2 regions of the Mycobacterium sp. AMU20-3851 genome follow, and region 2 is predicted to be linked to the other one. Evidence: predicted binding sites of a transcription regulator. Region 2 holds the regulator's gene; the other holds the start of a gene.
The links. The regulator LexA, encoded in region 2, represses DNA repair genes until DNA is damaged. The targets are predictions, from matches to a motif close to CGAACANNTGTTCG.

Region 1: V4U86_RS08680 (HNH endonuclease signature motif containing protein) is a predicted target of LexA. The motif match lies at 2,881-2,894, and genes of this name have one in related genera.

Annotation. Positions count from the first base shown of each region.
Region 1 covers NZ_CP146371.1:1,783,376-1,798,327, forward strand. Annotated here, with positions in the region: gene V4U86_RS08670 (FdhF/YdeP family oxidoreductase) at 1-209, opposite strand, end outside; gene V4U86_RS08675 (LysR family transcriptional regulator) at 304-1,242, shown strand; gene V4U86_RS08680 (HNH endonuclease signature motif containing protein) at 1,284-2,876, opposite strand; gene V4U86_RS08685 (glutamine synthetase III) at 3,060-5,234, shown strand; gene V4U86_RS08690 (oxygenase MpaB family protein) at 5,306-6,301, opposite strand; gene V4U86_RS08695 (TetR/AcrR family transcriptional regulator) at 6,414-7,127, opposite strand; gene V4U86_RS08700 (Gfo/Idh/MocA family protein) at 7,240-8,403, shown strand; gene V4U86_RS08705 (phytanoyl-CoA dioxygenase family protein) at 8,405-9,559, opposite strand; gene V4U86_RS08710 (LacI family DNA-binding transcriptional regulator) at 9,636-10,655, shown strand; gene V4U86_RS08715 (Gfo/Idh/MocA family protein) at 10,652-11,686, opposite strand; gene V4U86_RS08720 (Gfo/Idh/MocA family oxidoreductase) at 11,738-12,727, shown strand; gene V4U86_RS08725 (sugar phosphate isomerase/epimerase family protein) at 12,724-13,572, opposite strand; gene V4U86_RS08730 (sugar phosphate isomerase/epimerase family protein) at 13,655-14,530, opposite strand; gene V4U86_RS08735 (Gfo/Idh/MocA family protein) at 14,532-14,952, opposite strand, start outside.
Region 2 covers NZ_CP146371.1:3,384,011-3,398,962, reverse strand. Annotated here, with positions in the region: gene V4U86_RS16265 (PE-PPE domain-containing protein) at 1-197, opposite strand, end outside; gene V4U86_RS16260 (thiolase family protein) at 303-1,508, shown strand; gene V4U86_RS16255 (Zn-ribbon domain-containing OB-fold protein) at 1,508-1,924, shown strand; gene V4U86_RS16250 (acyl-CoA dehydrogenase family protein) at 1,937-4,162, shown strand; gene V4U86_RS16245 (TetR/AcrR family transcriptional regulator) at 4,170-4,733, shown strand; gene V4U86_RS16240 (molybdopterin guanine dinucleotide-containing S/N-oxide reductase) at 4,682-7,006, opposite strand; gene V4U86_RS16235 (acyl-CoA dehydrogenase family protein) at 7,103-8,260, shown strand; gene V4U86_RS16230 (LGFP repeat-containing protein) at 8,377-10,473, shown strand; gene lexA (transcriptional repressor LexA) at 10,493-11,182, opposite strand; gene V4U86_RS16220 (oxygenase MpaB family protein) at 11,215-12,168, opposite strand; gene V4U86_RS16215 (TetR/AcrR family transcriptional regulator) at 12,313-12,879, shown strand; gene V4U86_RS16210 (LysM peptidoglycan-binding domain-containing protein) at 13,038-13,523, shown strand; gene nrdR (transcriptional regulator NrdR) at 13,586-14,047, shown strand; gene V4U86_RS16200 (PhzF family phenazine biosynthesis protein) at 14,044-14,742, opposite strand; gene V4U86_RS16195 (alpha/beta fold hydrolase) at 14,768-14,952, opposite strand, start outside.

The DNA.
Region 1 (14,952 bases), 1.6 Mb from region 2:
TGCTCCTCCGGCCAGGCGCAGCCGGGACAGTCGAACCCGTGCCGTTGGTTGAGGCGGGCGAGGGTGGCCGCCGTGCGCACCGCGCCCATCTCGGCGAGACCACGACGCAGGCTGACCATCACCGCCTTGACGCCGGCGGCCTCCTGCTTGGCACCGGTGACGGCGACATCGTGCTCGTCATAGCTGGCATCGACATCGGCGCTGCTCATTGTTCCAATCTAACCCTCGGCGGGGTATGCGAAGTGCCGATGACGGGCGGCTCGTATTTGCCATTTCACATGCAGTGATAGACGGTATCTATTGATGGCCGGCGATATGCTCCTGCAGCACCTGGACTACCTGTTGGCGCTCGCCGCCGAACGGCACTTCGGGCGGGCGGCGGCGCGTTGTCACGTCAGCCAGCCGACCCTGTCGGTGGCGATCCGGCGTCTGGAGAAAGATCTGGGCATCGTCATCGTGCAGCGCGGGCACCGCTTCGAGGGGTTCACCGAAGAGGGCCGCCGGGTGGTCACGTGGGCGCAGCGGATCATCGCCGAACGCGATGAGATGCTGGCCGACCTGGAACGCATGCGGGGCCGGCTCACCGCCACCGCGCGCATCGGCGCGATCCCCACCGCGGTGCCGGCGAGCCCGTTCATCACCACCGAATTCCTCAAACGCAACCCGGCCGCATCGGTTCGCATCGAGGCGTTGTCCTCCCGGGAGATCGCCCGTCGTATGGCCGATTTCGAGATCGACGCCGGGCTGACCTATCTCGATGACGAAGCGCCGCCGGGGACGCGCTCGGTCGAGCTGTACCGGGAGTGCTACGTGCTGGTGGCGCCCGTCGACGATCCGCTGATGGGGCAGCCGGAGGTGAGCTGGGCGGATGCCGCGACGCGCGAGTTGTGCGTGCTGACCCCCACCATGCGCAATCGGCGCATCCTGGACGCCAACATGACCGTGGAGGGCGTCCGGTACCGGCCCATCGTCGAGGCGGACTCGGTGGACGCGCTCTACGCACACCTGGCGCATTCGCGGCGCGCGACCATCGCGTCCACCGCGTGGCTGCCGCAGCTGGGCGTCCCGGCGGGCTTCACCGCGCGACCGATGGTGCAACACGGACCGCAGCCGGCGATCGGTTTGGTAGTGCTCGACCGCGCACCGTCGTCCATCGTGTCGGCCGCGCTGGTGGAGGTGGCCGAGGTCCTGGACCTCGCGGCGCGCATCGACGGTGGATGGGCGGCTGCCGCGGCGCACTGACGCTACGGAACCGGCACGTGGCTGGGACCCAGCACCTGTGGCTACGGACCCCGTACGTTCGCGGCGCCGAATTCGACTTCGGGGATCCGCCACGGATCCCACGGCTCGGTCCAGCACAGGATGTCCGCGTTCGCGGCGATCACGGCGGACACGTCGAAGTCGTCTTCGAAACCATCGTCGAAACCGGCTGTATTGAAATCGAACTCGTAGGCGGCGTCGGCCTGCGCATCGTCGTCGGAAGCGATGGAAGCATCGAGGCACTCGGCGGTGTCGCCCTCGTCGAGTGAGTCCACAAGCAATTCCGGGCGGTGGTAGTAGTTGACCCGCGCCTGACCGTTGTCGAGGTCCGGTGGCGGGTGCCATTCGACCACGCAGTGGTCATTGACCGTCGTGGTGTAGCCGCCGTCGTCGTGCACCAGCCGGTTGTCCCAGCCGCAGGCCAGGGTCAGTTCATCGACATTGGTGTTGCCGCCGTCGGCGAAGGCCTTCTTGGCGTGGTGCGCCTGGCAGTAGTAGAAGCCCTTGGTGCAGCACGGTTTGGTGCAGCCGCCGTCCCGCGCGATCAGCATGATGCGCTGCCCGGGGCTTGCGGTGCGGCGGGCCCGGAAGTGATTCAGCGCCGATCCGGTGGCCTTGTCGAACACGGCCAGATGGTGATTGGCGTGCGCGGCCATCCGGATCACGTCCTTGATGGGGATCTTGGTGCCACCGCCGGTGACGCCGATCCCCGCCCGGGACTCCAGATCCTGCAGCGTGGTGCGGATGATCACCGAGACCGGTAACCCGTTGAGCTGACCGAGGTCCCCGCTCATCAACGCCATCCGCCCGACCACGAGCATCGCGTCGTGTTGTCGCTGGGCCAGGGTGCGGTGGTCGTTGTCGATCTGTGCCTGGGTCGGGGTGCCCGAGACACACGGCTCGTCATCATCGGGATTGCACATGCCCGGGGCGGCGAACTTGGCGAACAGCACCTCCCACACCGCGTAGGCCTCCGGACTCAGATTGGCGGTCATCGGCGTCATGGCGTCGCGTCCCTGCTTCCCGACGGTGACGCCGCGCTTACGCTCCCGCTCGGCGTCGTCGGGCTCGGGCCCGTCCTGATCCAGCAGGAACAGCCGGAATTCCGCGCTGTCCTTGAGCTCCTTGGGGCCGACCGAGACCGCGAGCCGCACCAGCTCGACTTCGAACGTCTGGCGGGCGGCCACGTCGACGAAGCCCGGCAGGCTGTTGATCGCCTCGCGCAGCACCTTCACGTGATCGGCGTTGATGAGCCCGGCGGCCTGCGCGGCAGCGACGGCTGCCAGCGTGGGTGGCAGCGCTTCACCTGTGAGCGTGCGGCGCGGCCCGAGGGCGACCGCTTCTCCCAGGCGACGCCCGGCGTCCGCCGTGGACAGTCGCCAGCGGGCACGCAGCACTTCATTCCAGGATTTGGCGCCCAGTTCCTTCGGTGTGTTGTCGGCCTGCAACCGGGCCAGCATCCGATGGGTCTGAGCGGGAAGCTGACAGGTCAGGGTTTCGTACTCGTCCATCACGGCCAGGAGTTCCGCGCGGGTGAGCGCCTCGAGATCGCAGTCGGCGAACGCCCGGTAGGCGCCGCGTAGCGCCGTCACCGCTCGCATCGCCCCCGTGTCCATGATTCGAACATACGTGCTATGTCCGACAAATAGCGACGATATGTTGCCACTGGGGCAGAACAGGTCAAAGTGACAATTGATCGAGCTCGGGCCGGTCGACTCGCGGTCTTGACTCCGGCGTAACAGATTCGGCATCGCAGGTTCCTACCGTGGGCCGGTCAAGCACGAGGAAAAGGAACTTCATTGAGCGGAAATGCGGTGCGCCTGCAGGCCATCAACAACGTCGAGGCCTACGTGCCGCCGGCGATCAGTTTCGATCCGACCGAGGCGCCCGGGGAGATCTTCGGCTGCAACGTCTTCACCAAGGCCGAGATGCAGCTGCGGCTGCCCAAGTCGGTGTACAAGTCGGTCGTCGCGACCATCGAGAAGGGGGCAGCGCTCGACCCGGCCATCGCCGACTCGGTCGCCTCGGCGATGAAGGACTGGGCGCTGTCCAAGGGGGCGACGCACTACGCCCATGTGTTCTACCCGATGACGGGCCTGACCGCCGAGAAGCACGACAGCTTTCTGGAGCCGGTATCCGACGGCCAGACGCTGGCCGAGTTCGCCGGCAAGACACTGATCCAGGGTGAGCCCGATGCGTCGAGCTTTCCCTCCGGTGGTCTGCGCACCACCTTCGAGGCGCGCGGATACACCGGCTGGGACGTGACCAGCCCGGCCTACATCCTGGAGAACCCCAACGGGAACACGTTGTGCATCCCTACGGTTTTCGTGTCGATGACGGGGGAGGCGCTGGACTTCAAGACCCCGCTGCTGCGCAGCCAGCAGGCGATGGGTGCGCAGGCCGAGCGTATCCTGAAGCTGTTCGGGCACAAGGACTTCGACAACATCGTCTCTTTCTGCGGACCCGAGCAGGAGTACTTCCTCATCGACCGGCACTTCTTCCTGGCCCGGCCCGACCTGGTGAACGCGGGCCGCACCCTGTTCGGCGCCAAGCCGCCCAAGGGGCAGGAGTTCGACGACCACTACTTCGGGTCCGTGCCCGAGCGTGTGCTCGGCTTCATGATGGACACCGAGCGGGAACTGTTCAAGCTCGGGATCCCCGCCAAGACCCGGCACAACGAGGTCGCGCCCGGCCAGTTCGAGATCGCGCCGATGTTCGAGCGGGCCAATATCGCCGCCGACCACCAGCAGCTGTTGATGACGATCTTCCGCAACGTCGCCAAGAAGCACGGCATGGAATGCCTGTTCCACGAGAAGCCGTTCGCCGGGGTCAACGGGTCCGGTAAACACGTCAACTTCTCGATGGGTAACGCGCAGTTCGGCAGCCTGTTGGTGCCCGGTGACACCCCGCACGAGAACGCGCAGTTCCTGGTCTTCTGTGCCGCGGTCATCCGCGCGGTGCACAAATTCGGTGGGCTGCTGCGGGTCTCGGTCGCCTCGGCGACCAACGATCACCGGCTCGGAGCCAACGAGGCGCCGCCGGCGATCATCTCGATCTTCCTCGGTGATCAGCTCGCCGACGTCTTCGAACAGATCGCCAAGGGCGCTGCGACATCGTCGAAGGGCAAGGGCACCATGATGATCGGCGTCGACACGCTGCCGCACCTGCCGACCGACCCGGGCGATCGCAACCGGACCAGCCCATTCGCGTTCACCGGCAACAGGTTCGAGTTCCGTGCCCCGGGCTCGGGGCAGACCATCAACGTCCCGATGATCATCCTGAACACCATCATGGCCGACTCGCTCGACTACATGGCCACCGAGTTGGAGAACGCCGTGGAGGCCGGGGTGGATTTCGACTCCGCGGTCCAGACCTTGTTGACCGACATCATCACCGAGCATGGCGCGGTGGTGTTCAACGGGGACGGCTACTCGGAGAACTGGCAGATCGAAGCCGCCACCCGGGGCCTGCCCAACCTCAAGACGACCCTCGACGCGATCCCGGAGTTGGTGAAGCCGGAGGCCATCGAGGTCTTCGAGAAGTACGGCGTCTTCAGCGAGCGGGAACTGATCAGCCGCTACGAGGTACGGATGGAGCAGTACGCGCTCACCATCGCCGTCGAGGCCAAGCTGGCGCTGGAGATCGGGTCGACCGTCATCCTGCCCGCGGCGGTGCGCTACCAGACCGAGCTGGCGCAGAACGTCGCCGCGCTCAAAACCGCCGGTATCGACCCGGATCTGACCCTGTTGCAGATGGTTTCGGAACCGATCGGTGAGCTGACGGGCGCGCTGGCGACGCTGAAGGACGGGTTGTCCCATCACGCGGAGGGGGCGACAGCGGAGGCCACACACGCCAAGGAGGTCCTGCTGCCGGCGATGGAGGCGGTCCGGGCGGCGGCCGATGCGCTGGAGGGCGTGGTGGCAGACGATCTGTGGCCCTTGCCGACGTACCAGGAGATGCTCTACATCCTCTGATCGATGACGTCGCCGGGTGCGGAGGCAGGCCCGTCCGGGCCCCTGGTGACCTCAGCCCCCGCACCCGGCGATCACCTCGCAGCAGTCGCAGCGCCGCGATTGGCTTGCAACGTGTTGCGCGAGTACACCGTTCGCCAGCCAGGCTGCCCGAACCGTCGGCGCACCCCGAAGTAGATCGGACCGAACCGGCCGACGATACGACGGGGCAGAAAGCGCCAGAAGGTGCCGTGGATACGGCGTTCGGCGCGATCGATCAGCGAGACGCGGAGGCCCAGGTCGGTGTGAAACTTCTGCGGGACGCCTGCCAGCACACCGACGCGCAGGGTGCGTGTCATGGGCAGGGCGAGCAATCGCCACAACGGTGCTGGGACGTGGTCCCAGCCGCGCGGCTTGGGTGGATGCAGCGCATGTTCGACGATGAACCGGACCTGCGGATTGACCTCGAGGGTGTTGTCGACGATCGGTTGCCAATAGTTCAAGAAGCCGGCGTAGGTGTCCGGCAGGTGGCGCACCCCGAAACGCCGTCCGAGTTCGTTCAGACCGCGATAGCCCTGCTCACGCTCGGCGGCGGTACGGAACAGGCCGAATTCATCGGCGATGTCCAAACCGCCTTTCAGGATCGATCCCCATGTCCAGTTCCAGACATCCTTGTTCCACGCATGGTAAGAGGCACCGTCGGGCATGGTGCCCGAAATCGGGCGGTGCAATTCGTGCAAACCGTGGGCGACATCGTCGGCTTCCGGGCCGGCGAACACGATGCCCATCACCATCTCGTAAGTGCTGAACAGTCGGCGACTCGCGGCCTGCAAAGTCTGCAGTTCCTCGGTCCCGTTCAGCGCACGATCCTTCTCGCTGAGCACATGAGCGATCTTCGGATGCAACGTCGGCATGATCAGCGCCGGGACGTTGGCGTAGAGCAGCACCAGCGGATGGCCGGCGACCCATCGGCCGAACGAGCCGGGGGCCAGCGGATCATCGGGTTCGCCCGCCGAGGCGACGGCGGGCCGGGCGGTCTCGGGATCGACCGATACCTCGGCGGCGTTGACCATATCTCGGGCCGATGTCATCGAATTCTTCCTCCGTCGCTCCGGTCTGAATGAGAAAACGACCGTCTTCTCAATAGGGCCGACGGTAGCACCGTTGCGAGAGGTGGCCAACCCGTCGGGCCGGTGGGAATGGCTACCCGGAGGTGGAATGCCGTTCTTCAGCGGTCAGCACCACGCGCTCAAGCAGGTCCTGGGCGAACGGTGTCACGTCGAGCAGGGTCGATGCCGGTGCGGACCCGAGATGCTGAACGACGAGTTCGTTGACCCCACCCAGTGCGCCGATGATCAGCGCGCGCTCCGTGGGGTTCGGTGCCGGGTCCGGGCCGGCGGGTCCGCGAACGCGACGCAGGTTGTCCACCATCGTGGCGGCGAAGTCGGCCAGGCCCTGGGACCGACGCGCCCGTATCCGATCGGTGGAAGCGACCGCCTCGATGACCAGGCTCTGCGTGAAGGCCGGCTGGGCTGCCAGCGTGCCCAGGTAGGCGGTCAACCCGGCGTGGACGACCTCGGCGGCCGTTTGCGCCGCACCGGCCGCCACCCGCATGCGCTCCACCACGATGTCGACGGCCACGTAGGTCGCCAGGAAAGCGGCCTCTTTATCGGGATGGAGCTCATAGAATGTCTTCGTGGAAATGCCTGCGCGAGAAGAAATTTGGCGGACACTCGCGCCGGCGTAACCCCGTTCGGCCACTACTTCCACCGTGGCCACCCGGACCCTCGCAAGCTGTGCTGCGCGCACTTGATCCCGGGAGAGATCGTGGCGATGGCGGGGCAGTACGGCTTCGAAGTCCTGTTCCCAGATCTGCGGGGGTAAACCAGGCGGCGACTGCGCTCGCGATTCGGTCACCACACTGTCCTATGCGAGCCCGCCCGATTAGGCAACCCGCCGTGCCCGCCGGACCGTGGCCATTTGTCTTAACGTATGGACATATGTCGGGTGTCGTGGCTAGTCTTCGGCCATGAACAGCGTCACCCCCGTCGGCGTCATCGGCTTCGGATGGATGGGCCGCGTGCACGCGCAGGCCTATGCGCGGGTGCGGCACCACTATCCGGAGGCCTCCGCACCCGCGCTGGTGGCGATCGCCGATGACGCACCGGGCCGGGCCGAGAAGGCCGCCCAGCAGTTCGGCGCCGCCTCCGCGTACACCGACTGGAAGGCTCTCATCGACGATCCCGGCATCCGTGCCGTCAGCGTCACCGCGCCGAACTTCCTGCATCGCGAGATCGGCACCACCGTCGTCGATGCCGGCAAGCACCTGTGGATCGAGAAGCCCGTGGGCCTCAACGCCGCAGATGCCCTGGAGGTGGCCGAAGCGGCAAAGGCCAAGGGTGTGCAGACCGCGGTTGGCTTCAATTACCGCAACGCACCCGCCGTCGCGGCCGCGCGGGAACTGATCGCCGGCGGCAAGCTGGGAGACGTCACGCACGCCCGCTTCTACTTCCTCAGCGACTATGCCGCCCACCCCGACGGTGCGTTGAGTTGGCGTTTTCAGCGTGATCGCGGAGGCAACGGCGTGCTCGGTGACTTGGCCTCGCACGCAATCGATCTGGTGCGTCATCTGCTGGGTGAGGTCGATGCGGTGGTGGCCGACACCGCCACGTTCATCGGGCAGCGGCCCGAACCTGCTGGTGCTACCGCCGGTCATCAGCTGGCCAGCGGCGGCCCGCGCGGCGACGTCGAGAACGAGGACTATGTGTTCGCCCAACTGCGACTCGCCTCCGGCGCCCGGTGCGGTGTCGAGGCGAGCCGGGTCGCGGTGGGGGAGCAGAATGCCTACGGCTTCGAAATCCACGGCACCGCCGGATTCGTCGCATGGGATTTTCGGCGGATCGGGGAATTGCGTGTCGGCACCGGATCCTCGTACCAGGACCAGTCGGTGACCACCCGGTTCGTCGGCCCCGGCGACGGTGAGTATGCGGCGTTCCAGCCGGGATCGGCCATGGCAATGGGTTACGACGAACTCAAGGTCATCGAGGCGCACCGCTTCCTGCAGTCGATCGAAACGGCTACACCGGTCGGCGCGACGATCTGGGATGCGGTCGCGGCGGCACAGATCATCGAAGCCATCACCGAGTCGGTGCGCACCGGGTCCTGGGTGGCCCCCGACCCGGTGCGCCGCTGAGTCATGCGGTGTGACGCGCGGTGAGCGCACCCAGCTCGGCGGCCAGCTCACCCGAGCTCATACCCGCCGACAGAGCCCGGCGGACCAACTCGGCCTGCGTCTCGCCGTGCAGGCCCGAGATCGGCTGATCCAGATCCAGGTTGCTGGGAAACGCGTAACCCTCGGCGGCCGCGGCGATCACGTGTTCACGGGCAGCGGCGTCGAGCATCTGCAGCGACGGATAGATGGCGTTGACAATCCGCTCCCGGTCCACCGCGTCAAGAGCCCGGCCGAACGGCGAGGACACCTGCAACAGATTCGCCATCCGCGCGATATCGGTCGAGGAGTTGGTGCCGGCCGCGTGGAACAAAGCGGGATTGAAGAAGACCGCATCGCCGGCCGTCAGCGGCAACTGCACATGGTGCGCGTCGAAGTACGCGCGGAACTCGGGCAGGTTGAACGCCAGGTACCCGGGTTCGTAGCGCTGCGAATACGGCAGGTACATCGTCGGTCCGGACTCCAAGGGCATGGCTACGTGAGCCACCGCGCCCTGCAGCGTCAGCACCGGCGACAACCGATGGGTGTGCCTGCGGAACCGTGCTGCGGTATCGGTGGACATGAAACCCAGGTGGTAGTCGCGGTGCGGATTCTGGGCCTGCCCGCCCGGGTTGACCACGTTGATCGCCGAGGTCACCTGATACATGGGGCCCAGCCAGGCGTAGGACACCAGGGCCAGGATGTCGTTGGCGTAGTAGCGCACGAACAGTTCCGGCGCGGTCAGGGCGAGCTTCTGCAGCGCGTTCCAGATCCGGTCGTTGGCGCCGGGCTTGGCGAAGTGGTCACCGGCCACCACACCGGAGGCCCGCTGCTCGGCGATGATCCGGGTGAACAGTGCGGTGGTCTCGGCCAGCGCGTGCTCGGCACCGAAGGCGCCCTTGACGACGACGATGCCGGGACCGTCCAGGAACGCCCGGGCGAGTTCGTCGGCGATCTCCTCGCGCCGGTCCCGCAGGGAGCGGATCGCCTCGGCGGAGTAGAACAGCACCCCGCGGCGGGTATCGTCGGCGAACGGGTAGGCCGCCAGATCGGTGTCCTGCACCAGGAGCTGAGCGAAATCATCGATGTTGCAGTCAGATTCGGAGATGCGGCCGGTCCCGGCAGTCATGGTTGTCGTCATGGATTCGAGAATGACAAGATGACGGCACCGGAACAACCGGTCAAACCCATCAAATCGACCTCAGAAACGATGCACGATGCGCCACCCGTTTCCCATTCGTGAGATCGCCCGGCAGGCCGGCGTCAGCGAGGCGACGGTGGACCGTGTGCTCAACGGCCGCCCGGGGGTGCGGGCGGGAACGGTGCAGCAGGTCGAGCGCGCGGTCGACGAGTTGGAGCGCCAGCGCAGCCAACTGCGGCTCTCGGAGCGCGCCTTCATGGTCGATGTCGTGATGGACACCCCCAAACGCTTCTCCACGTTGGTCCGGCGAGCCCTCGAGCGTGAGCTGCCGGCCCTCGGACCGGCCGTGCTGCGTTACCGATTCCACGTCGACGAGCACTGGAACATCACGGATCTCGTGAGCCGACTGAATACCATCGCGCGTAAGGGGAGTCACGGTGTCGTCCTGAAGGCGCCCGATGTACCCGAGGTCGCCGGTGCCATCGGAGTCTTGACGGCGGCGCGGGTCCCGGTGATCACTCTGGTGACCGATATACCGGCGAGCACCCGCATCGCACACGTCGGCATGGACGACCGGGCCGCCGGCGCGACGGCTGCCTACCTGATGCATCAGACGCTGCGCGGCAGGCCCGGTGCCGTGCTGGTGGTCACCAGCAGCGAACTGTTCCGCGGGGAGGGCGAGCGGGAGCGAGGCTTCCGCTCGGCGCTGGGGGACTACGACCCAGGACGCAGGATCGTCGACGTTCCCAACTCCGACGGCCTCGATGACACCTGCCGGGCATTGGTGGCCTCGGCTCTGTCCGCTCATCCCGATGTCGTCGCGGTCTATTCGATCGGCGGAGGTAACACCGGTATTGCATCGGCCTTCGCGGCCGCCGGACGGATATGCGAAGCGTTCATCGGGCACGATCTGGCGCCGGCCAACCGTGAGCTGTTGGCCGACGGGCGGCTGACCGCCGTCCTGCACCATGACCTGGCCGCCGATATGCGCCAGGTCGCCCGGCTGATCATGGTGCACCACGGCGCGCTGTCCGGACCAATTCCGAAGGCGTCATCGGCAATTCAGATCATCACCCCGCACAACCTGCCGGCCTAGCGAGTCGAGAGTTGCCGACGGATCTCGTCGGCGACCTCCAGCGTCGAGATCGCGTAACGCAGCGGATGGATAGCCGATTCGGTGCGGCCCTGCGCGATCGAGCGGGCCGCGTCCACCGCGGCGTAGTGCAGGCCATCGGTGTGGCCACCGGGCTTCTCGTCGTATCGCAGCACCCGTCCCGGATCGGTCGGGTGGCCGCGGTGCCGGGTCAGCGTGAACGGACCGGGCATGTAGAACGATCCGTCGAGGTGCAGGGTCGCGTCGCGGCCGATGATGGATGCCGTCGTGGGAGTGTCGGACAGGATGGTGGTGTGCAACAACGCCTGGTTACCCGTTGCGTCGGACAGCACGGCCGAGATCTGGCCGTTCAAACCCGGAAGCGCGTCCTGGCCCTGCGCGTGCACGGTTGTGAACCCATCGGACACGAATTGTGCCAGCGCGATGGTGTAGGTGCCGAGATCCAGCAGTGGACCTCCGGCCAGGCCGGCGTCGTAGATGCGGTGATCGGGGGTGAAGAACTCGCCGTGATCGGCGATCACGGTCAGGATCTCGCCGAGTGCGCCGTCGTCCAGTAGTTGTCGGATGACGTCGAACTTGGGCAGGAACTTCGTCCACATCGCCTCGCCGGCGAACCGGTTGTTGCGCGCCGCGGCGGCCGCGATGTCCCTGGCGCCGGCCGCGTCCACCGCGAGCGGCTTCTCGACGAGCACGTGCTTGCCGGCATCCAGGGCTGCGACGGCGTTGTCGCGGTGGCTCGGGTGGGTGGTGGCGATGTAGACGATGTCGACGTCGGGGTCATCGAACAGCTCCTCGTAACTGCCGTGTGCGACGGGCACGGACCAGCGCGTGGCAAAGCCTTCGGCGCGCTCTTTGCCTCGAGATCCGACCGCCACCACGCGCTGATCGGTTCGCGCTTGCAGTGTCTCGACGAACCGGTGGGCTATCCAGCCCGGGCCGAGGATGCCCCAACGCAGGCTCGGTGCGTCCCGGGGATCGGGGGTGCGGGGCTCCGGCAGGGCGGTGATCGTCATGAATCGAGAATAGGCTATTTGTAAGGACATTAGTATGTAATACTCACGCTCATGACAGTGCGCGTGGGAGTTGTCGGGGTCGGCGTCATGGGTGCCGACCATGCCCGCAAGATCGCGACGGTGGTGTCCGGCGCGGATACCGTTGCGGTGAGCGACTTCAACGGGTCGGTGGCCGGCGCGGTAGCCGCCGAACTGCAGGCCCAGGTGTACGCCGACGGCGCCGCACTGATCGAAGCGCCCGACGTGGATGCCGTGATCATCGCGACCCGCGACGACACCCACGCCGATCTGGTGCGCAGGGCGTTGGCGGCCGGCAAACCGGTGATGTGCGAGAAGCCGCTCGCCCCCACCGCGGCGGAAAGCCGACAGCTGGTGGATACGCAGGCGGCACTGGATCTTTCGGTCGAATTGATCACCGTCGGGTTCATGCGCCGGTTCGACCCGTCCTATGTGTCGTTGCGCGAACGGGTGGCCGGCGGGCAGTTCGGCGCACCGCTGGTCGCGCACTGCGTCAGCCGCACGGTCAGCACCTACCCGGGCGGTGATTCCGCCTCCACGATCACGAATTCGGCGATCCACGAACTCGACATCGTGCCGTGGCTGCTGGATTCGCCGATCGTCGAGGTGAGCTATCAGCACGGCCGGACATCGGAACACTCGGGAACCAGGCAGGATCCGCAGATTTATCTGCTGCGGACGGCATCCGATGTGCTGGTCACGGTCGAACTCTTCCTGAACGCCCGGTACGGGTACGACACCCGATGCGAGGTGGTCATGGAGACCGGCGCGTCCGCCCTGACCCTGCCGGCCCACGTCGTCACCGATTCCGAACGGCGCAGGGGCGTCGACTATCCCGCCGACTGGATCCCTCGTTACGCCGACGCGTACCGTCTCGAACTGCAGGAGTGGATCGACTCGATCCGGCAGGCCCGCCCGTCGACCGTGGCGAGCGCGGCGGACGCACTGCGCGCCGCACAGGTGGCCGACGCCCTCGTCGAGTCCATGCACGCCAACGGCGCCTGGGTCGGGGTCGGGGACTAGAGCACCCTGCGCGCGGACTCCGCGGCCAGCTTCAGTGCGTCCGCGACCGGCAGCTCGCGAAACGTCTGCGACAGGATCTCCACGCCCCACGGGCCTTGGAACCCGAAGTAGCGCAGCAGATCCACCAGCCCGACCAGATCGAAGCTGCCGTCGCCGCACAACTCCCGGTTGTGCACGGTGTCCTCGAACAGGGTGCCGACCACTTCCTCGGCGGCGTCATCCAGCTCCGCCCCGACGATGACCTCCGGAGACAGTGCCCGGGCCAGATCACCGATCGTGGTGCCCGCGCGGAACACATGCCAGGCGTCGATGACCAGACCGACCGCCGGATGCGCCGCCGCGTGTGCCAGATCGGCACCGGCCGGGACGGTATCGATGATCGAGAACGGCATGGGTTCGATCGCGATCCTGGTGCCGTGGGCCTGGGCCTGCTCACCGAGTTCGCGCAGCGGGACGACAAGCTCGCTGAGATCGGTGTTGCGCGCACCCTGTTCCGACCCGATCTTGATGAAGGCGGGGTGCAGATGGTCGGCTGCGGTGAACAGCAGATCCCGTACATCGTAGGAATGTCCCAGCCGGCCGCGCGGGATCCACCACCGCTCGATCAATTCGATCTCGATGTGCGTCAGACCCGCCTCGGCGGCCATATCGCCCAGGGCGGCGAACCCGATCGAATCCTGCACCGCGACCAGATCATCGGCGATCAGCCCGAACCCGACAAAGCCCGCCTCGGCGATCGCCGCGACCCGGTCGGCGATGGGGACCGGGCTGGTCGCCGGGTTGTGCATCGGCGACACATCACCGGCGCTGGTCCACGCGGACGCCACGAGTCGGGGTGCGGCCACGGTGTCCCTCCTCCCAGCGAACGTGCACAAACTCTGGCCGCGAGCGGCGTGTCGCGCAGCAGACACGCACGCTCGCGGGGGGTTACTTTCCGTACTTCGAGACGTATTCGGTCATGGTCTTGAGTTGGTAGCGGGACACCTCGTGCGCGGTCTCGTCCTCGGCGAACACCGAGGACACCATCACGGTGTCATCGCGGTCGTAGAAGCCGATCTCGGCCAGACCGCCGAAGAACACGTCCCAGTCGACGTCGCCGTCCCCGATCTTGAGGTGCTGGTGCACCCGGACCGGGTTGCCCGGCGGGTTGGTGATGTAACGCAGCCCGTGGCTGCGGTGATGATCCATGGTGTCGGCGACGTGCACCAGCCGCAGCTTGTCACCGGCGGCCCGGATGATCTCGGCCATGTTGCCGCCCATGTGGAAACTGTGGCACGCCACGTACACCATCCCGATATTGGGCGAGTTGACACCGCGGATGATGCGCAGTGCCTCCAGCCCGTCCTCCACGAAATCGTCCGGATGCGGATCGATCCGGACGTCGAGGCCCTCGCGTTCGATGATCGGCAGCAGTTCCTCCATGGACCGGAAGAACGCCCGCTCCGATTCCTCGGCCTTCTCCGGGCGGCCCGAGAACTCGGTGTTGATGACGTTGACACCGAGATCCACGGTGATCTGGATGACGCGCTTCCAGTTGCGCACCGCGGCTTCCCGGGCATCCGGGTCCGGGCTGGACCAACGCAGCACCGGCAGTACCGAGGCGATCCCGACACCCGCGTCCGCGCAGGCCTTGCGGAACTTGGCGACCAGATCGTCGTCGGCGCGGGGGTGATTGAAGAACGGGATGAAGTCCCGGTGCGGGGTCAGCTGCAGGTACTCATAACCGAGCTCGGCGACCACCTTCGGGAAGTCGAGCAGGTCGTAGTCGTGGTGGAACGGGGTGGGATCCAGGGCGATCTTCATCTCACGCCCCCTTGATGGATGCGCGGTCGACCATCTGGACCTCGACCGGCAGACCGGTGCCCAGCGATTCCACGCCGGCCTCGCACACCGCAGCCGCGGCGTAGCCGTCCCACGCGCTCGGACCGTCTGTGTAATCTCCGGTTCGACACCCCTGCTGGACCGCGTCGACCCAGCGCTGCACCTCGGTGTCGTAGGCCTGACCGAATCGTTCCCGGAACCCGGGGGTGATCTGCCCGCCCCAGGTGCCCGGTGCGGACTTACGGATGAGGTTCACGTCCAACCCGATCATGGCGCTGCCCAACTCACCGACCACCTCCGTTCGCACCTCGTAGGCGACACCGGTCGTGACGAACAGCTCGACGTCTACATGCTTGCCGGAGGCTGTCCGCAGGATCGCGATCTGTGGATCGGCCAGCCCCTCG
Region 2 (14,952 bases):
GCGATGTAGTAATCGCGGGCGTTCTCCAGATAGTCGCCGACGATGTTGGCGTTCGGTGTGCCGGTGCCCGGGACGATGAGCGCGGTGGCGGCCAGCGCCACGGCCAACGACAGCGTCGAGGCGATGGTGATGACGACCGCTGCCAGCAGGGCCGACACGGTTGTGATCGATGTGCGTGCGATCTGAGCGATACGCATTCTTCGGATCGTCGCACCGCACGGCTTGACGGGCGGGTAAACCGCCGAATTGAAAGTAGAATCTCATTCTAATATTGTCGGTGGACCGAACGGAGGGAGCGTCAGATGGGCTTACGGGGTGAGGCCGCGATCGTCGGTTTCCACGAGCTACCCGCCACGCGTAGGCCGACCGGCACACCGGAGTTCATCATCGAACAGTGGGCCCGGCTGGCCGCCGCCGCGGTGGTCGACGCGGGCCTGTCGGTGGACCAGGTCGACGGACTGGTGACCACGGGGGTCTTCGAATCCGAGCTCTTCGTACCGTCCACCGTCGCGGAGTACCTCGGTCTGGCCGTCAACTTCGCCGAATACGTGGACCTCGGCGGGGCCAGTGGCGCGGCCATGGTGTGGCGTGCTGCGGCCGCCATCGAACTCGGCATCTGCCAGGCCGTGTTGTGCGCTATCCCGGCCAACTACCTCACCCCGATGCACGAACAGCGCCCGCCGAACATGGGCGACGCCGTGCACTTCGGCGCCTCCAGCTACCGGTACGGTTCCCCGCAGGCGGAGTTCGAGATTCCCTACGGCTATCTCGGGCAGAACGGCCCGTACGCGCAGGTCGCCCAGATGTACGGCGCCGCATACGGATACGACGAAGCCGCGATGGCCAAGATCGTCGTGGACCAACGGGTCAACGCCAATCACACGCCGGGCGCGGTGTTCGAGGACAAGCCGCTGAGCATCGCCGATGTGCTGGACAGTCCGATCATCGCCTCACCGCTGCACATGCTGGAGATCGTGATGCCCTGCATGGGTGGTTCGGCGGTTTTGGTCACCAACGCCGACCTGGCCCGCAGGAGTCGCAACCGGCCGGTCTGGATCAAGGGATTCGGTGAGCGGGTGCCCTACAAGTCACCGGTGTACGCCGCCGACCCGTTGCAGACCCCGATGGTGAAGGTCGCCGATTCGGCCTTCACGATGGCGGGCACCCGGCCCGCCGACATGGACATGGTCTCGATCTACGACTGCTACACGATCACCGCGCTGCTCACCCTCGAAGACGCCGGCTTCTGTGAGAAAGGGAAGGGCATGCAGTTCGTCACCGACCACGACCTGACGTTCCGCGGTGACTTCCCGATGAACACCGCGGGCGGCCAACTCGGGTACGGCCAACCCGGCAACGCCGGTGGCATGCACCATGTCTGCGACGCCACCCGGCAGCTGATGGGCCGTGCCGGGATGACCCAGATCGCCGACTGCAACCGGGCATTCGTCTCCGGCAACGGTGGCGTGCTCAGCGAACAAGAAGCACTCGTGCTGGAGGGGGACTGATGACCGACCCGACTGCCCGGCCAGTTCCCCTGCCGACCCCCACCTCGGCGCCGTACTGGGACGGGCTGCGCCGCGGGGAGGTATGGATCCAGTTCTCCCCGTCCCTGGACGCCTACGTGTTCTACCCGCGGGTGCTGGCCCCGGGCACCCTCGCCGACGACCTGCAATGGCGCCAGATCTCCGGCGCAGCCACACTGGTCAGCTTCGCCGCGGCGCAGCGCCCGGTGGCACCGCAGTTCGCCGACGCGGTGCCTCAGCTGCTCGCCGTCGTGCAATGGCAGGAGGGGCCGCGGCTGGCCACCGAACTCGTCGATATCGACCCGGACGAGCTGCGCATCGGGATGGCGCTGACCCCGGTGTTCGTCGAGCATCCCGAGGCCGATATCACCCTGCTGCACTACACCGCTGCCCGATAGGAGACCGGCACCGTGGTTGTCGCGCTGACCGACGAACAACTTCAACTCACCGAGTCGATGGCCGGTTTCGCAAAACGCCACGGCGGCCTCGACCTCACCCGGTCCCAGTTCGACGAGATCGCCGCGGGCCGCCGGCCCGACTTCTGGGACGCGCTGGTCGGGCAGGGGCTGCACGCCGTGCATCTGCCCGAGCACCTAGGCGGGCAGGGCGGCACCGCGGCCGAGGCCGCTTGCGTCATCGACGCCGCCGGTCACAGTCTGCTGCCCGGGCCCCTGCTGCCCACCGTCATCGCCGGTGCGGTGCTGGCCGGCGGGGCCGGCGGACCCGCCGCCGACGGTGTGCTGCGGGCGCTGGCCGCCGGCCGGACCGCGACGCTGGTGCTCCCGGCCGACGGCGAGATCCGTGCCACCGCAACCGAGACCGGTTGGCAGCTCAGCGGAACCGCCGGTCCGCAACTCGGGCTGGGCGCCGCGGAGACGATCCTGCTCGGCGCCAGAACCGAAGCGGGACAGCCGCTCTGGTTCGCGCTGCAGGCTGACACCCCGGGGCTCACCGTTCGGGCGCAGACTCCGACGGACCTGACCCGCGACGTCGGCACGCTGGAATGCCACGGCGTCGCGGTCGCCCAGACCGACGCGCTCGCCGGAATCGACGAAACGACCGCAGCCGGCACCGCGGTCGGGCTCATCGCGGCCGAGGCGGCCGGGATCGCGCGCTGGTGCGTCGACAACGTGGTCGCCTACCTGAAGGTCCGCGAACAGTTCGGCCGCCCCATCGGATCGTTCCAGGCGCTGCAGCACAAGGCCGCGATGCTGTTCATCAACAGCGAGCTGGCCGCCGCATCGGCGTGGGACGCGGTGCGCGGTGCGGACCGCTCGACCCAGCAGCAGCACATCGCCGCCGCCGGGGCCGCGGTCACGGCGATCGGCAGGCTGCCGGAACTGGTGGTCGATGCGCTGACCATGTTCGGTGCGATCGGCTACACCTGGGAGCACGACCTGCATCTGTACTGGAAACGTGCCATCAGTCTGGCCGCCGCCATCGGTCCGGTGGCGAATTGGGCACGGGCACTGGGCGATCCGGACCTGCCCGGACGTGATTTCACCATCGAGCTCACCGAGGTCGAACCGGAGTTCCGGGCGCAGATCGCCGCCGCGCTGGACAACGCCGCACGGCTGCGCAACGACACCCCGGGGCGGCAGAACCCGGAGTACGCCGAGTACTGGACGGGGCCGCAACGCACCGCGCTCGCCGATGCCGGGCTGGTCGCGCCGCACCTGCCCGCCCCGTGCGGACTCGCGGCGACACCGGCCCAGCAGCTGATCATCGACGAGGAGTTCGACAGGCGGCCCCATCTGGTCCGGCCGTCACTGGGCATCTCGGAATGGATCCTGCCCACGGTGCTGGCCGCGGGCACCGACGAGCAGCGCGCACGGTTCGCGGTGCCGACGATGCGCGGTGAGATCGGTTGGTGCCAGCTGTTCTCCGAACCCGGCGCCGGCTCGGATCTGGCGGCGCTGGCAACGCGGGCGACGAAGGTCGACGGTGGCTGGCGGATCAACGGCCAGAAGGTCTGGACCTCCTCGGCGCAGCGCGCCGACTGGGGTGCCCTGTTGGCGCGCACCGATCCGGATGCGAAGAAACACAAGGGGATCGGATACTTCCTCGTCGACATGACGAGCCCGGGTATCAGGGTGTCGCCGCTGCGCACCGCCAGCGGCGACGAGCACTTCAACGAGGTCTTCTTCGATGACGTGTTCGTGCCCGACGCCATGCTGGTGGGTGAACCCACCGCGGGCTGGTCGCACGCGCTGGCCACCATGGCCAACGAGCGGGTGGCGATCGGGGCCTACATCAAACAGGACAAGGAACGTGAGCTGCGTGCCCTGGCCGGGCGGGCCGGACCGCAGGACGCGCAGTTGCGCGTCGCCCTCGGCGAGGTGCGGGCGGCCACCAATGCCATCGGCGCGCTCGCGGTACGCGACACCCTCGGCCGGCTGGCCGGGCACGGTCCCGGACCGGCGTCGAGCATCGGCAAGGTGGGGACCGCGCTGCTGGTACGCCGGGTGACCGCCGATGCGCTCGCGTTCAGCGGGCGCGCGGCGATGGTGGGCGGCGGTGAACAGCCCGCGGTGGCGCAGAGTCTGATGATGCCCGCCGAGGTCATCGGTGGCGGCACCATCGAGATCCAGCTGAACATCATCGCCACGATGATCCTCGGCCTGCCGAGGACCTGAGCCGGCCATGACCGAGTTGCCCGGTTACAAGCAGGCCCGCCGGTCACAGATCGTGGCTGCGGCGCAGGCCCTGCTCAAGGCCCAGGACTACGACCAGATCCAGATGCGCGACGTCGCCGATGCCGCCGACGTCGCGCTGGGCACGCTCTACCGCTACTTCACCTCCAAGGAGCACGTCTACGCGGCGGTGCTGATGGACTGGGCCCAGCCGGTTTTCGACACCGCCACCGCCGACACCCGGCCCGCGGAACGCCGGGTCCGGGAGAAGGTACGCGGCATCATCGCCAGTTTCGAGCGCCGCCCGGCCTTCTTCAAGGTGTGCATGCTGTTGCAGAACTCCACCGACGCCAACGCCGAGGCGCTGATGGAACAGTTCGCCGCCGTCGCCCAGCGGACGTTGGCCGCGGACTTCGCTGCGCTGGGGCCGCAGGAATCGGTCGACACCGCGATGATGGCCTGGGGCATCATCAGCACCATGCTCTCCGGGGCGATCCTGCACGGTCACCCGATCGCCGACGCCTACCGGGTGGTGGAGGCATTCGTCGACCTGGTGGCGCCGCGGCTGAACTGACGGATCACCGGCGGTTCGTGGGCGCGTACCGGCGGCACCGGGCTTGTGAACTTCTCCACCTGCACCAGCACATGCGCGCCGGTGCAGCCACGGGCCAGCGACGAGGTGCCCACATCGGCGGTCAGCACGTTCGGATTGCCGTGCACGCACATCGAATTCGGGTCGGCGGGATCCAGCGGGTCGAACCACGCCCCGGTGGACAGCTGCACCACCTGCGGGCGCACCCGCTCGTCGATCACCACCCCGGCCAGGCAGGCACCGCGGTCGTTGAACACCCGGACCACCTCGCCGTCGGCCAGACCCCGGTGCGCGGCGTCGGCCGGGTGGATCCGGATCGGTTCGCGGCCGGACACCTTGGACTTCCGGCTGACCGCGCCGCCGTCGAGCTGACTGTGCAGCCTGCTGGCCGGCTGGTTGGCGATCAGATGCAGCGGATAGGTCTGTGCGCGTTCGCCGCCCAGCCATTCGGTGGGCTCGAACCAGGCCGGGTGGCCCAGACAGTCGTCGTAGCCGAAGCCGTCGATATCGGCGGAGAAGATCTCGATGCGCCCGCTCGGGGTGTTCAGCCGGTGCGTGTAGGGGTCGGCACGGAACTCGGCCAACAGCGTCAACCCGGGCTCGGTGGGCAACCGCAGCGCGCCGTCGGCCCAGAACTGGTCGAAGGACGGCACCGCGAAATCGATACCGGCCGACCACTTCTCGTACATGTGCACCAGCCATTGCCGGGCGGTGCGGCCCTCGGTGAACTGCGCCCCCACGCCGAGCCGCTCGGCCAGCGCCGCGAAGGTGGCGTAGTCGTCCTGCGATTGGGCGTACGGCGGTGCCAGCGCCGGCATGGCCGTCAGCATCGGATCGTTACGTGACCCGGAGAAGTCCTCGCGCTCGTAGGCGGTGGTGGAGGGCACCACGATGTCGGCATGCTTGGCCATCGCCGTCCAGTACGGGTCGTGCACGACGACGGTGTCCGGCCGGGCCAGCGCACGGCGGAGCCGGGGCAGATTCTGGTGGTGGTGGAACGGGTTGCCGCCGGCCCAGTACACCAGCCGGATGTCCGGGAACGTGAGCCGCAGGCCGTTGTAGTCGTACTCCCGGCCGGGGTGCAGCAGCATGTCGGACACCGCGGCCACCGGGATGAACGTCGACACCGGGTTGGGACCCTGCGGCAGGACGGGCAGCCGGTGCCGCAGCGGTGCCAGCCCGGGCTCGTTCATCGAGCCGTACCCGTGCCCGAAACCGCCGCCGGGCAGCCCGATCTGGCCCAGCATGGCGGCCAGCGTCAGGCCCATCCAGGGTGCTTGCTCACCGTGCCGGGTGCGCTGCAGAGACCAGCTGACGGTGACCAGGGTGCGACCGGCCGCCATTCGCCGGGCCAGCGCGGTGATGTCCTCGCTCGCCATGCCGCTGATCGCGGCCGCCCACGATGCCGACTTGGGCACACCGTCGTCGGTGCCGAGCAGATAGCGCTCGAAGCGGTCGTAGCCGATGCAGTAGGTGTCCAGGAAGTCCCGGTCGGCCAGCCCCTCGGTGGCCAGCACGTGAGCCAACCCGAGCATGATCGCCACATCGGTGCCAGGGACGGGTGCGTGCCATTCGTATTCGCCGTGCACGTCGTCGCGCAGCGGGGAGAAGGACACGATCGCCCCGCCCCGGTCCCGGAACCGGTCCAACGCGGCGCGGGCCGGATGGGCCGTGGTGCCGCCGTGGTTGATCCCGGTGTTCTTGCACGCGATACCGCCGAAGGCGACGAGCAGGTCGGTGTGCTCGACGATGACGTCCCATGCGGTGGAGCGTTTGAACAGATCGTCGTGGGTGCCGACGACCCGGGGCATGATCGCGCCGGTGGCGCCCAGGCTGTAGGAGTGCCGGGACGAGGTATATCCGCCGAGCAGTTTGAGGAACCGGTGCACCTGGCTCTGGGCGTGATGGAACCGGCCGGCGCTGGCCCAGCCGTAGGAGCCGCCGTAGATCGCCTCGTTCCCGTGGGTGTCGATCACCCGGCGGAGTTCACCGGCCAGCAGTTCGGTGAGCTCATCCCAGGACACCGCGACGAACTCGTCGGAGCCGCGCTTGTCGCTGGGCCCGGGCCCGTGATCCAACCAGCCCCGGCGCACCGCCGGTCCGGCGATCCGGGCGCGGTCCCGCAGGGAACCGGGAAGGTTGCCCAGCAGAGGGGACGGGTCGGTGTCACCGTCGGCCGGGGTGACCGAGACGATGTCCCCGTCGCGGACCTCGGCGCTGAAGGCACCCCAATGGGCGAGGCTGCTGCGCGACATCCCACCGATCCTAGGGCGGCCCGCCCGTCGGCCGACCAACCATCGGGTTGAGATATCTTGGCGCCGTCACCTGAACCCAGTACCGGAGGTATCACCATGGGCGTCGTCAAATTCGATCGCACCCTGTTCGAGCCCGAGCACGAATTGTTCCGGGAGTCCTACCGCGCCTTCCTGGAACGTCACGCCGCGCCGTTCCAGGAGGAATGGGAGAAGGCCAAGATCGTCGACCGCGCGGTCTGGCGCGAGGCCGGTAAGCAGGGATTTCTGGGTATGGCGGTGCCCGAGGAGTATGGCGGCGGGGGCAATCCGGATTTCCGGTACAACGTCGTCGTCACCGAGGAGACCGTCGCGGGGCGGCACAGCGGGCTGGGTTTCACCCTGCAGAACGACGTCATCGCCCCCTACCTGATCGAACTGGCCGACGAGGAACAGAAGCGTCGCTGGCTGCCCGGGTTCTGCAGCGGCGAACTGATCACGGCGATCGCAATGACCGAACCGGGTACCGGTAGTGACTTGCAGGGGATCAAGACCCGCGCGGTCCGCGAGGGCGACCACTACATCCTGAACGGCTCCAAGACCTTCATCACCAACGGCATTCACGCCGACCTGGTCATCGTGGTGGCGTGCACCGACCCGGACAAGGGCGCGCAGGGATTCAGTCTGCTGGTCGTCGAGCGCGGCATGTCCGGCTTCGAACGTGGTCGGCACCTGGACAAGATCGGCCTGGAGGCACAGGACACCGCGGAACTGTCCTTCACCGACGTGGCGGTGCCCGTCGAGAACCTGCTCGGTGAGGAGGGGATGGGCTTCGTGTATCTGATGCAGAACCTGCCCCAGGAACGCATCAGTATCGCGGTGATGGCCGCGGCCGCGATGGAATCCACCCTGGAGCAGACGCTGCAGTACGCCAAGGAACGCAAGGCGTTCGGCAGGCCCATCGGCAGCTTCCAGAACAACCGGTTCATGCTCGCCGAGCTCGCGACCGAGGCCACCGCCGTGCGGATCATGGTCGACGAGTTCATCCGATTGCACCTGGACCGCAAGCTGTCCGTCGACCAGGCGGCCATGGCGAAGTGGTACAGCACCGAGGCGCAGGTGCGCTTGGTGGACCGCTGTCTGCAGCTGCACGGCGGCTACGGTTACATGCGGGAATACCCGATTGCACGGGCATTCCTCGACTCACGGATCCAGACCATTTACGGCGGCACGACCGAGATCATGAAAGAGATCATCGGCCGCGGCCTGGGGGTATGACAGCCCCGACACGCTTAACCGCAGGTGGCGGATATCCCACGAGTTAGAGGTCAACTGAAGCAGAGTTGACGAACACGCTACTTTCGTGTGGTTTGTCCGACTTCGGGAGGGACCGAATGACCAGGCAGCGAACCCGGCTGGGCAGGATCGCCGGGCGGGCAGCAACAGGGCTGGTGAGCGCCGGGCTCATCGCGGCTACGGTGCTGCTCGCACCAACCGCTGCGGCGACTCCGGAAGCCGACGCCGACGCCGCGATCACCGCGGCGTGGGAGACCGGCGGCGGCGAAGGTGGGCCCCTGGGGCCGCGCGATGGTGGCGTCTATCCCGCCGGTGAGGGCTTCGGCCAGAAGTTCGCAGGCGGCCAGATCTTCTTCACCCCGGAGACCGGGGCGCACATCGTCACCGGCGCCATCCTGGAGAAGTACGAGTCGCTCGGCGGTCCCGCCGACAGCGATCTGGGCTTCCCGACCATCGACGAGGGTCCCGGCCGCGCGGCCAACAGCCGCAACTCCACGTTCAGCGCGCCGGACAACCCGGTGATCTTCTGGACGCCGGACACCGGCGCCCGGGTGGTGCGCGGGGCCATCAACTCGGCCTGGGATGCGCTCGGCGGATCGGCCGGGGTGCTCGGCGTGCCCAGCGAGGACGAGTCGACCAACGGCGACGTGCTTGCCCAGAAGTTCACCGGCGGCGAGATCTCCTGGAACCGCAAGACCCGCGCCTTCACCACGGTGCCGCCGGAGCTCGCCGATCAGCTCGGCGCGGTCGACGTTCCCTCCGATGCCACCTCGGCGATCAACGCCGCGCGCCGCGCCGCCGGTGGGGCACTGGGGCCGTTGGGCGCCGAAGAGGGCGCCCAGTACGCGATCGGCGCGGACGGCGTCGGCCAGAACTTCGCGGGCGGCAAGATCTTCTACAGCCCCGAAACCGGCGCGAATGTGGTGACCGGTCAGGTGCTGGCCAAGTACGAGAGCGTCGGCGGGCCCACCGGGGATCTCGGATTCCCGACCGCCAGCGAGGCCGACGGCGGCCTGGCGCCGCAGAGCCGCGTGGTCCCGTTCGCCGCCGAGGACAACCCGGTGATCTTCTGGACGCCGGACTTCGGTGCGGTGATCGTGCGCGGCGCGATGAACGCCGCGTGGCAGAAGCTCGGCGGCGCGACCGGTGAGCTCGGCGCCCCCAAGGGGGATCAGACCGAGAACGGCAGCGTCATCAGTCAGCAGTTCAACGGCGGGTCCGTCTCGTGGGACAAGTCGACCGGCAAGTTCAGCACCGAACCGGCCGGCCTGCAATCCCAACTCGCCGGTCTGGAGGTGCCGGGTGCCGACGCTCCGGCCGCCCCGGCCCCCGGCTCGGAGGCCGCTGCGGACACCGACAGCGGCGACAAGTGGTACACGTGGCGCTGGTGGTGGCTGCTCGGCCTGATCCCGCTGATCGGCGTGATCGGCCTCGTCGCGGTCGCGGTCCTGCGTAACCGGCGGTCCCATGCCGACGACGATTTCGGAGCGGGCTACGCCGACGACGGATACGACCACGGTTACGAGGACCAGGGCTACGACAACCAGGGCTACAACGACCACGGTTACGACCCCGAGTACAAGCAGCCCGAGCACACTCAGCCCGAGTACGGCGAACGGGATTACGACTCCACCCAGAGCCTGTGGGCCTCGGCACCGCCGGCCGGCGAGGTGCCTGCCTTCAGCAGTATCTCGGCCGGCGCGGAAGAACCGACCACCGACGACGGGTTCGACGACTACGAGACCGATGAGGACAACGGCGGCGACTTCGACGGCGGCGACTTCGACTCCGACGAGGGCGACGAGCTCGAGGAACTGCAGGCGCCGGCCGACGATCTGATTTTCGATTCCGATCCCGACGCGGTGGACACCGCGCCGACCCGGATCGAATCGCTGTCCGAAGAGCCCACTTTCGACCCGCCCACCACGGCGGTCCGGTCCGGTTACGAACCGGATTTCCCCAGTGGCCGGCACGCCGCCATCTCGGACGACGAACCGGAGGATCCGGGCTGGACGTCGATGCGACTGGCCACCGGTGACCGGTACCGCGCGCCGGAGGGCTATCCGATCAAGGCGGACACCAAATCGGGTCTGTACTGGGCTCCGGGTAGCCCCGGCTACCGGGACACCGAGGCCGAGATCTGGTTCGCCAGTGAGGAGTTCGCCCGGACGAACGGGTTCGTCCGGGCCGACTGAGCCTCCCCGGGCGAACCCGTCAGACCTTGCGGATGACGGTGACGACCTTGCCGAGCACCTGGGCGTCGTTACCGTCGATCGGGTCGAACGCCGGATTGTGCGGCATCAGCCACACCTGACCCTTGGTGCGCTTGAAGGTCTTGACGGTGGCCTCGCCGTCGATCATGGCGGCGACCATGTCGCCGTTCTCCGCGACGTTCTGCTGCCGGATGACAACCCAGTCGCCGTCGCAGATCGCGGCATCGATCATCGACTCGCCGACGACCTTCAGCAGGAACAGGGAACCCTCGCCGACCAGCTCGCGGGGGAGTGGGAAGACCTCTTCGACGGCCTGTTCGGCCAGGATCGGCCCGCCGGCGGCGATCCGGCCCAGGACCGGGACGAAGGTGGGCTCGGGCAGCGCGTCGGAACCCGCGACCTCGGTTGCCACGATCGGGGTCACATTGTTCGGGGCCACGTTGTCGTCCGCGCCGCGGACATCCACGGCGCGTGGGCGGTTCGGGTCTCTGCGCAGGTAGCCCTTGCGCTCCAGGGTGCGCAGTTGGTGGGCCACCGACGAGGTGGAGGTGAGACCGACGGCATCGCCGATCTCGCGGATGCTCGGCGGGTAGCCGCGCTCGGTCACGGAGGTGCGGATGACCTCCAGGATGGTGCGCTGACGCTCGGTCAGACTGGAGCGTGCCTCAGGGTGTTCGGTGCTCTCGCTCATGGCGCCGAATGTAGTCGCCGCCGGACAGATAATCAAACATGTGTTCGAGGCGTGTCGGGCAGGTGGTAGGCAAACGACTTCTGCTGCCGCTGCGTCATCTTCTGCAGGCACTCGTGGTGCTTGCGCGCGTGATAGGCCAGCGGGAAGTAGGTGAGCCGGTCCGGCAGCACCCGGTACGCCGTCCGGATCGCGGCGTAGATGAGCTGGAGTTGCAGCTCCTCCTGCCGGCTCCAGCCGACCCCCAGCTTGGCGCGCAGTCGCGGATCGAGCAGTCCGACGATGGACAGGTAGTTGAACCGCAGAGCGGGCCGCAACGCCGTCCGTACCGCGGGGCGCAGCGGCGCCGGTACCGAGGCCGGCAGGTCGACCTGCCCGGTCACCATCTCCTCGATCAGTTGCAGGGCCTGTGGGGTGGCCTCCAGCTTGTCGATCATGGCCTCGAAGTAGGCGTCCATTTCCACCCGGGTCCGCGGGTATCCCCGCATCGGGACGTGGAGCAGACGGGCCAACCGCCGGTTGTCCCGGAGTAGTTCGTCCTTCTCGGCATCGGTGAAGTCCCGGCCGATCAGCAACTTCCCGCCCTGTGCGGTGACGATGTAGCCGGTCGCGATCACCCACTGGTAGGCCTCGGTGTTGAGCGCGCTGATCTGCTTGCCTGTGGCGGCGCTGGTCATGGTGAGCGGTTTGTGCAGGGCCCGGACGCGGTCCCCCTCGGCGAGCGCCTCGGTGCCGCCGTAGGTCCAGCGCAGCACGGAGTCGATCGAGCGGATCGCCCGGCCGCCGGCGTCGCCGTGGAAGGCCGCCGAGTAGCGGCCGGTCACCTCCGCGATGACCGGATGCATGGCCTGCATCATGAAGGCCGCGCCGTCGACGATGAGAAACGTCCACCGCCCGGTGTGCTCGGCGGTCAGCGAGTCCATCGGGACGAGCTCGCGCTCGTCGCCGTCGTGGTTCCCCTGGATGGGCAGATCCGTTGTGGCAGTCATGGCTGCGCGCACCTCCTCGTGCTGAGGACCCGACGCTAATATGACCGAAAGGTCGCATTCAAGTCGCGTAAGGGGGCCTCCATGGCCACAGATAAACACAGTTCAGGGCCCAGAAAGCGGCCGCAGCAAGAGCGGTCTAGGGAAATGGTCGCAAAAATTGTGTCCACGGCCGCGCTTCTGCTGCGCCGGACCGAGCCGGATCGACTGACCACGAATGCGATCGCCGAGCAGGCCGGCATCAGCAAGGGGTCCATCTACCAGTACTTCTCCAACAAGGAGGAGATCATCGACGCGGCCATCGAGCGGCTCGCGGCCGAGCAGGCGCCCGCCATCGAGGACATGCTGCGGTCGGTGACCATGCACGAGCCCGAGGAGGCCATGCAGGCGTCCATCGACATCCTCATCGAGTTCACCCTCGCCAACCGGAAACTCATCCGCTACCTGGCGCAGCGGCCCGACCATGTGCGCACCTTCGACAACGTCTCCGGGCTGAATGCGACGCTGCTGGCGATGACGACCCTGCACATGGGCCACTACCGCGACCAGTACCGCAACGAGCTGAGTCCGCGCGCCCTGGCCTGGCTGTTCTTCAACATGGCCGTTGCCACGACCCTGCGGTATATCGAGAGCGACGACCCGATCAGCCTGGAAGAACTGCGCAGCGGCCTGAAGTTCGCATCCAGTGGGCTGCTGGCGGGCCGCCCCGGCTGATTCGCGCACGGACTACTTGTCGGTGGTCCGGTCTATCGTTTGGCAACAGTTCGATCACGTGTTCTATCCATCGAACACATGATCGACTATCGTTCGAACACAGAGGCGAAAGCCGCCAAGCGAGACCCAGCCCGACCCTACCGAGAGGCAGCAGTCCGATGACCATTCTCGAAGCTCGTACCAGCGCCCGGCAGTTCGATGCGCGTCCCCGGCAGACGGAGACGGTGCCCGAGGTGTGGCCGCTGCCCCGCGACGTGGTGGTTCGCCGTCGGCGCGTGCAGTCCCGGCGCCCCGGTGGGGCGCCGCTGGGCTACCGCAGCACCGGCGTGCTGATGTCGCGCGCCTCGCACCGCCGTCGGCCCATCACCCCGGTCGCCACCGTGCTGCTGGCGCTGCTGGCCGGCGGGTTCACCCTGTGGCTCGGGCTGGTCGCCCAGCTCGGCGGTCCCACCGAGGAACCCGTGCAGATGCCCACCCGGTTGTCCGTGGTGTACGTGGAAGCCGGTGAGACGCTGCAGCACATCGCCGCGCGGGTGGCACCGGATGTGCCGGCCGGGCCGGTGGTGGAGCGTATCCGCGAACTCAACAAGCTCGAAACCAGCACCGTGCAGGCCGGCCAGACCCTCATTGCCCCGATCGGTTGATCACCCAGGTACGCTCGAAGACACTCGAGTTGGTTGACCTGCGGTGGGGCGAAGGAGCGGTGATGCACTGTCCGTTCTGTCGCCATCCCGACTCGCGTGTCGTCGATTCCCGTGAGGCAGACGAGGGTCAGGCGATCCGGCGCCGCCGGTCGTGCCCGGAATGTGGGCGCAGGTTCACCACGGTGGAAACTGCGGTGCTCGCCGTCGTCAAACGCAGCGGCGTCACCGAACCGTTCAGCAGAGAGAAAGTCATCCGGGGTGTGCGGCGCGCATGCCAGGGCCGCCAGGTCGATGACGACGCACTGAACCTCCTGGCCCAGCAGGTCGAGGATGCGGTGCGTGCGGCCGGATCGCCGGAGATCCCCAGTAATGAAGTAGGTCTGGCCATTCTCGGCCCCCTGCGCGATCTCGACGAGGTCGCATACCTGAGGTTCGCCTCGGTGTACCGGTCATTCACCTCGGCTGATGATTTCGAGCGCGAGATCGAGGCGCTGCGCGCCCATCGCGTCTCCTCATCCGGTTAACCCAGCCGTACGCCGGTGTCCTCCACGACACGGCCTCCGACCTTCACCCACCCCGTCGGATCCCACCAGGTGCGGATCTCGGAACCCTTGCCCTGCGTGATGTGCAGGTCGCGGCTCAGATAATCGGTCATCCGCACCGCCGCCGAGCCGGTGGCCTCGTCCTCGATGATCCCTAGCTGCGGCGCGAACGACCGCGACCGCAACGCCCCGCGGTCGCGGTCCATCCAGGCCCACACGTAATGCTGGGCGTCGTCGGCGTAATCGGACGGATCCGCGGCGAGGACGTCGTCGGGCGAGTTCAGGTCGTAGATCATCAGCTCGGGGGCCCAGTCGGAGCGTGCCCTGATCGTGGTCAACTCGCCATCGGCCTCGGACAGATAGTTCACCTGCACGAGTCCGGCCGGGACCTGCAGTGTCCGCACCGGCGTACCCCGCTGTTTGAGCCACCATGCGGTGCCGACCGTCGGGTGCCCGGCGAACGGGATCTCGGTGGCCGGGGTGTAGATCCGGAGATGGGCACTCGCTGCGCCCGGCTCCGGGATATCGACGAATACGGTTTCGCTGTAACCCAATTCGGCCGCGATGCGCTGCCGGTCGGAGGGGTCGACCGTCGCGGCGTCGATCACGCCGAGTGGATTACCGAACTCACCGTGAGAATTGGTGAACACCCGCAGAACGGTCACATCGACGGCCATACCTCGATGGTATGTCCGTGACGTCTCAGGTGGCGCTGCGTTCGTCGGCTTCCATCGCGTCGAGTACCGCGACCCGGGTGTTCAGCGAGCCGGTGATGGCCCGTTCGGTGATACCGGTACGCAGCAGGTCGCGCAGCAGTTCGTGGTCGTACTCGGCCGGCATCGTGGTGTCGATGAAATGTTGTACCACCGCGACGAACCGATCCGGAT